3 regions of the Rhizobium sp. WSM1274 genome follow, and region 3 is predicted to be linked to each of the others. Evidence: predicted binding sites of a transcription regulator. Region 3 holds the regulator's gene; each other region holds the start of a gene.
The links. Region 3 encodes LexA, which represses DNA repair genes until DNA is damaged. Its sites were predicted from a motif close to TGTTCNNNNTGTGTTCNG; they were not measured.
Positions count from the first base shown of each region.

Region 1 (2,269 bases), 1.0 Mb from region 3:
ACGCCTTCCATGACGTTCTCGAACACCGTCTTGTTTGCATCGAGATGCGGCTCCTGCTCCAGATAGCCGACGGTCGCACCTTCGGCGAGCCAGGCTTCGCCGGTATACTCCTTGTCTTGGCCTGCGATGATGCGCAGCACGGTGGATTTACCCGCGCCGTTCGGACCAAGGATACCGATCTTGGCATCCGGGTAGAACGAAAGGTGGATATTCTCCAGGATCTTCTTGTTGCCATAGGCCTTGTTAAGGCCGGACATATGATAGATGAACTGACGTGCCATGCTGCGCTGCTCCGGGCGGGAAACTTTGATTGTGCCGCTATGTAGGCGAAACAGCGCCTCCGGGCAACGCCGAAACCCGGTTTACTCAGGATTTCCGGTCAAAAGCCCGCAGCATCGACGACGCCCTCGTCGCAGCCGAACGACGTTTTTCCAGCACCCTGGATCAGATCGGCAAGCCCGGCACTTTTCGCCGATGCCGCTCCGGCGGCTTCCGAAAGCCCGATCGTCAGTTCGCTGATCATCCTGATATTGCCGGCCCGCCGGCAGCTCATCTTGACGCGGTCGCCGGCACCCGGCCCAAAACTCTTGTCGAAAGCCGCCTTGATCGCTTCGGCCTTGACCGGCTTGCCGATATTGGCAGCGAAGAGATCGCGCACGGCCGACGCGTTCAGTGCGCCCACCAGATGCACGCCGACACCGAAATAGTCGTCGGCGCTCATCTTCGTGCAGGTGCCATGCTTCACCCATTCATGCCGTTCCAGGCCGGATTCCGTGCCGGGCATCGCCTTTGCCAGCGCCGCCTGCGTCTCTGCCGCAAGCGTGACCTCCGGCAGCTTGTTCCAGTCGCCATCCTTGTCGGCGGTCTTCTGCTCGGCGCTCACCCCGCAATAATCCTCCCGCATCGGCCAGAGCCCGTGCAACGAGAAGTTCGTCGCGTCGGGGCGCTCGCCGGTCTGGCTTGCGCATTCGGCCTTCTTCTGGTTCGTCTGGCAAAAGGCCGGCTGCCAGCTCGCCGCCAGAATGAAGCGGGTGCGCCCGCCGGCCTCCTGCGCCACGGCGGCGCCGGCAACAACCATCGACACGGCAAACGTCAAGGTACGCAACTGCATGCTGCTCATTTCAACCCCCAAAAAAGAACAATACAGGAACAAATAAGCACGAAGATCGAAAGGCCGCAACCCTGAATCGCAACAGGGCCGCAATTTATTGTCGGATAATCAAGCGCCGATGTTGCAATTACCCAGCGATCTGGTCTGTTGCCGCCGGGAGGATCCATATGTTTGCTGAAACGCAAAGGTTGGCCGTGCCTGGGGCGTCGCTGGCATATCACCATGCCAAGGCCGAAGCTGCAGCACGCGGCATCTTGTTGATATCGCACGGTTTGGCCGAACATTCGAAACGATACCGCTCCTTTGCCGAGGCGATGGCGGCGCGCGGCTATCACGTCTATGTCCACGATCATCGCGGCCACGGCGAGACGACGGCACCCGATGCGCCGATCGGTCGCTTTGCCTGGCGGGGTGGGGTCGAAAAGGTGGCCGGCGACGTCATCGCTATGCGCGGTTATGCGGCCTCCCGCCATCCCGGCCTGCCTGTGATCCTCTTCGGCCATTCGATGGGCGGCCTCATCACCCTCAACGCTACCGTCACGGCTCCGGCCGACTTCGACGCCGTCGCGATCTGGAATTCGAATTTCGCCGTCGGCCTTGCCGGCCGCGCCGCCCAGGCGATCCTGCTTGCCGAGCGCATGCTGAAGGGCTCCGACGTGCCGAGCGGCCTGCTGCCGAAGCTTACCTTCGGCACCTGGGGCAAATCCATTCCCGGCCGCCGCACCGAGTTCGACTGGCTGTCGCGTCTTCCCGATGAAGTCGACAAGTATGTCGCCGATCCGCTCTGCGGCTTCGACGCCTCAGTCTCTCTCTGGCTCGATCTCTTCGAACTGACCTTCCGCGCGCCGCAGAAAACCCACCTCGACCGGCTGCCGCGGGACATGCCCGTCTATCTCGTCGGAGGCGGGCAGGATCCTGCGACGGAGCGTGGAAAAGCCCTGCTCTGGCTGTCAAACCATTTGAAAGGACAAGGCTTCTCCCGTATCAGCACTGAGATATATCAGGACATGCGTCACGAAACACTGAATGAGATCGGCGCGGATGCGGCGATCGCAGCCTTCGCGGACTGGTGCGACAGAGCCGTCGCAGGATCCTGAGCGACCAATATTCTGAGTGACAGAGATTTCATCATGAACAGCACCTCCGCCCGCCCTGTTT
Region 1 is NZ_CP104138.1:2,937,622-2,939,890, forward strand. It holds gene ettA (energy-dependent translational throttle protein EttA) at 1-281, opposite strand, end outside; gene N2600_RS14825 (ribonuclease T2 family protein) at 380-1,120, opposite strand; gene N2600_RS14830 (alpha/beta fold hydrolase) at 1,279-2,208, shown strand; gene N2600_RS14835 (DMT family transporter) at 2,242-2,269, shown strand, end outside.
Region 1: the regulator LexA is predicted to act here: its motif matches at 1,135-1,152, upstream of N2600_RS14825 (ribonuclease T2 family protein).

Region 2 (2,269 bases), 330 kb from region 3:
GCGCGTTCGGCCTCCTCGGCATCGTTGGTCGCACCGGTGAAGCGCGGCAGGATCGGCTTTCGCGTCTTCAGCACGAAGGAGCAGCGCCTGGCGATCTCGATGGTATTTTCAAGCGCTTCCGGCAGGTCGGCGAAGAGCTTGGCCATTTCGGCCCGGCTCTTCAGATAGTGATCCGGCGTCAGGCGAAAGCGGCTGTCGTCGGAGACGATGGCGTTGTGCGCGACCGCCATCAGCGCATCATGGGCGTCGTAATCGTCGCGCGTCGGGAAGAACGCCTCGTTGGTCGCAACCAGCGGCAGGTCGTGAGCATAGGCGAGCCCGATAATCTTCTGCTCGTGCCGCTTGTCGTAAGTGCCGTGCCGCTGCAGTTCGACATAGAGCCGGTCGCCGAAGAGACGCTTCAGCGTGAGCAGCCGGGCTTCCGCCTGAGCGGGATGGCCCTCCTTGATCGCCACGTCGACTGGCCCGGTCAGGGCGCCGCTCAATGCGATCAGCCCTTCCGTGCCTGCCTCCTCCAGCCAGGAGGTGCTGATATGAACAGCCTGGTTGCTCTCGCCGCCGAGATAGGCCCGGCTGACGAGATCGACCAGCCGTTCGTAACCGGCATCCGTCGCAGCGAGAAGAACGATCGCCGGCAGCTTGACCAGAGCCTGCTGACCGCCGCGCTTTTCGGTTTCCAGCCCGTCTTCCATGTCGATCGAGACCTGGCAGCCGATGATCGGCTGCAGGCCGTCCTCCATCGCCTTCTGGGAGAATTCGAGGGCGACGAACAGATTGTTGGTGTCGGTAATCGCAATCGCCGGCTGGCTGTCGCCGGTCGCCTTGTAGAGGATCTTCTTCAGCGGCAGAGCGCCCTCGAGAAGCGAATAGGCGGAATGGACCCTCAGGTGGATGAAGCCCGGCGTGCCGGCCGCCTCACCCGTTGAACCCTTTGCCGTATCCGCCATGACATGCCTTCCCAATCACCCGAATGAATCGGACGCATTGTCGGGCATAAAGGGCGATGATGTCCAGAAGAAGTCCCGCGTCCGGACCGCATGATTGCCATGCGATCCCCTGAAAACTTTAGAACGCCATGACGATGAGCGAGAAGCTGGCAACGAACATTGCGATGGAGGTGAATGCTGCGATATCACGGATCATGTCAGTCACCGGGCTCTCCTTTACTCGTTATGTTTTCAGTTTGTTCTATGTATGTTCTGTTGTCAACAGGAATCTTTTCCTTCTTTCTTGTGTTGGAAAAATGCCGGGATGTGCACCTGTGAATCGCTGCGAGCCAGCGCCCAATGTGACGGCTAGCAGGTTTCCCCTTCTCGGCCCGTCCCGGATCCTCACGGCGCCTAGACGGCCAGCCTCCTCGGCCGTCCGTCTAATTCCGGCCATCGTTCCCTTTTTGTTCTTTACACTTCGCAGCGTATTTGCCAGCATCTAGCGGAGAGGAGAATGGCATGTTGGATATTGCGATGCTGAACGCATTCGTGGTGGAGGCGAAGGCTGCAACCTATGTCGGCGGCGGCGTGGCGCGCCCGCCCTGCCGGCCAAGCTCCCACGACATCGGTTACGAACGCGGCAACTGGCGCTATCTCGACAGCTATTTCGGCGGCACCGATTTCGCCGGACAGGAAGTGGTATGGTTTGCCGACGAGCCCGTCTGGGCGATGAATTATTTCGGCTGCGTCATTGCGCCTGATCTCATCAACGGCGCAGCAGCCGGAACGGTGATCAAGGCGGCCCTTTCGGCGATGTATCGAGAGGGCCGGTTTCTCGGCGGAATGGAATTCGACCATCCGTTCGGCCGCTATATCGATCGCAGCGAAGGCGACTGCGCGCGGTTCGCCGGGCACGAATGCATCATGGTCTACGGCCAGAAGCCCTATATGCTCGACTATCGCGGCGGACTGATCATCCCTTGATCGCTGCCCACTGCTGTTCTGTCAAAAGTGCATATTGTCCGGCCAGGAGGTCGACGAGATCAGCCCCTCATCCGGCTGCCGCCACCTTCTCCCCGCTCGCGGGGCGAAGGGACATGCCGCAACGGCTTTCCCTACCCTCGACGCTGCGTTTGGCACGTCCCCTCGCCCCGTTTTTTACGGGGAGAGGGTGAGGGGCAGCCATCGGCGCAAACCGGACACCGTGAGCCGCAGTCTCAGAAATCGACGATCTTGCCGTCGGAGATCGTCACGCGCCGATCCATGCGGCGGGCGAGCTCGTGATTATGGGTGGCGATAAGAGCCGCAAGGCCGGACTGGCGCACCAGCGCTTCCAGCGC
Region 2 is NZ_CP104138.1:1,565,014-1,567,282, reverse strand. It holds gene dnaE (DNA polymerase III subunit alpha) at 1-947, opposite strand, end outside; gene N2600_RS07945 (DUF5680 domain-containing protein) at 1,449-1,913, shown strand; gene N2600_RS07940 (ABC transporter ATP-binding protein) at 2,147-2,269, opposite strand, start outside.
Region 2: the regulator LexA is predicted to act here: its motif matches at 1,185-1,202, upstream of N2600_RS07945 (DUF5680 domain-containing protein).

Region 3 (2,269 bases):
CCTCAAGCTGCCGATCATCAGGCCGGTCGTTACGGTTGCGGGTTTCTTCGGCGGCGTCTTCCTGACGTCGCTGATCGGCGGCTTTTCAACCGCGCTGTTTTCGATCGACCATTTTCATCGCCTGACCGCCTATGGCCTGCCGGCAAACCTCGCGACGATGCCGATCATCTCCTTTATCGTCATGCCGGCCGGGCTGCTGGCGATGCTGCTCATGCCTTTCGGTCTGGATGTTTGGGCCTGGAAGGTCGTCGGATTCGGCCTCGATCTGGTGATCGCGGTCGCAAAGACGGTATCCGGCTGGGGCGGCAATATCGACGTTGGCCGTTTGCCCGGCTGGTATTTCGCGGTCGCCGTGGCAGGCTTTCTTCTGCTGACGCTGCTCCGGACGCGACTGCGCCATTCCGGCACATCGATCATCGCAGTCTCGACGCTCATCCTGTTCCTTCTACCGGTTCCCCGGCCGCCGGATCTGGTGATTTCGGAGGATGGCAATCTCGTCGCGGTCGTCGAGGCGGCAGCAATGGCGTCCAACCGTGAACGACCGCCGGATTTCATCTTCGACCAATGGCAGAGAGCGCTGGTCCTGCCGACGCATGATCCGCCGAAGATGCTGGATGGTCCTGCTATCCCGCCGGAGGGAGAAGACCGCCGCGTCAGGCTTTCCCGCGATCAGCAGACCGAAGCGAGGACCGCGATGCGTGCAGCCGCAGCGGCCGGTGAAGCAAACCGCTTTTCCTGCGTCAAAAAGGCCTGGTGCACATCAAGGCTTGGCAATGGCCAGGTCGTGGCCGTCATCGACAATGCCGCCTATCTCGGCCCCGCATGCGACGCCGCCGATATCGTCGTGACGTCGGTCCGCCTGCGCTTCAACAGCTGCCGCTCAGGTGCGACGCTCTTCACCGGTGAAACGCTGCGCAGGACCGGTTCCGTCGAGTTGCGCTTCACGAACGCCGGCCTGGAGGTGGCAACCGCATTCGATGCATTGTCGCGGCCATGGATGCGCCATCGCGCCTATGACTGGCGCAGCAATAGTTTTACCGAGCCCGGTCTAGCCAAGGTCAGTGATAGCGGCGAATAAGACCGACGAGCTTGCCCTGAACCTTGACACGGTCCGGCCCGAAAATCCGGGTCTCGTAAGCCGGGTTGGCGGCTTCGAGCGCAATCGAGGCGCCCTTGCGGCGGAAGCGTTTGAGTGTCGCTTCCTCGTCGTCGACGAGAGCAACGACGATGTCGCCAGGACTTGCGGTGCTGCCGTTGCGGATGATCACGGTGTCGCCGTCAAAGATGCCGGCGTCGATCATCGAATCGCCCTTGACCTCCAGCGCATAATGTTCACCGGAACCGAGCATGTCGGCCGGAACGACGATGTCGTGGGTGTTGTTCTGGATCGCCGAGATCGGAACACCGGCGGCGATGCGGCCCATGACCGGCACGGAGACCGAGTTGCCGTTGTCGGCGACGGGTTTTGCAGGGGCAGGAGCGGCGACCGGCTGTGGCTTGCCGAGGCTGCCCTCGATGACGCTCGGCGAAAAGCCACGCCGCGGCTGGATGCTGGGGCTGTAGGCCTCCGGAAGCTTGATGACCTCGATCGCGCGGGCCCGGTTCGGTAGGCGGCGAATGAAGCCACGTTCCTCGAGCGCTGTAATCAAGCGATGAATCCCGGACTTCGAAGCGAGGTCCAGGGCATCCTTCATTTCGTCGAAAGATGGCGGAACGCCGGATTCCTTCATGCGCTCATGAATGAAAAGGAGAAGCTCCTGTTGTTTGCGCGTGAGCATCGACGTTGTGACCTCGTGATTGAAACAAATCCAGAACAGACACTATATGTTCCATATGTGTTCCGCAAGTAGCTAAATTTCCGTAAAACTTGGAACCAACTCGTCGAGATTCTTATTTTCATTCGCCGGATTGGACACATGTCTTGCATTGAGGGTGGCGCTGTCGCACATCTCTTGCCGATTTGAGGAGGGATATGATGAACACGCATTCCACCAAACCGTACCCGCTGGATCATGTCGTGCTGCCGGTCGTCGACATCGATCTGGCGCGCGAAAGGCTCGGCAAGCTCGGCTTCACCGTTGCCGCCGATGCGCGCCATCCCTTCGGAACGAAGAATGCCTGCGTCTTCTTTGCCGACAAGACCTATCTGGAGCCGCTCGGGATCGCGAGCGTCGAGGAGAGCGAGGCATCGGCGCGACGAGGCAATGTCTTCACCGCTCGCAACCGGGCTTTCCGCTTCCGTTGCGGCGCGGAGGGGCTTTCGGCGGTG
Region 3 is NZ_CP104138.1:1,897,551-1,899,819, forward strand. It holds gene N2600_RS09650 (ComEC/Rec2 family competence protein) at 1-1,078, shown strand, start outside; gene lexA (transcriptional repressor LexA) at 1,059-1,778, opposite strand; gene N2600_RS09660 (VOC family protein) at 1,976-2,269, shown strand, end outside.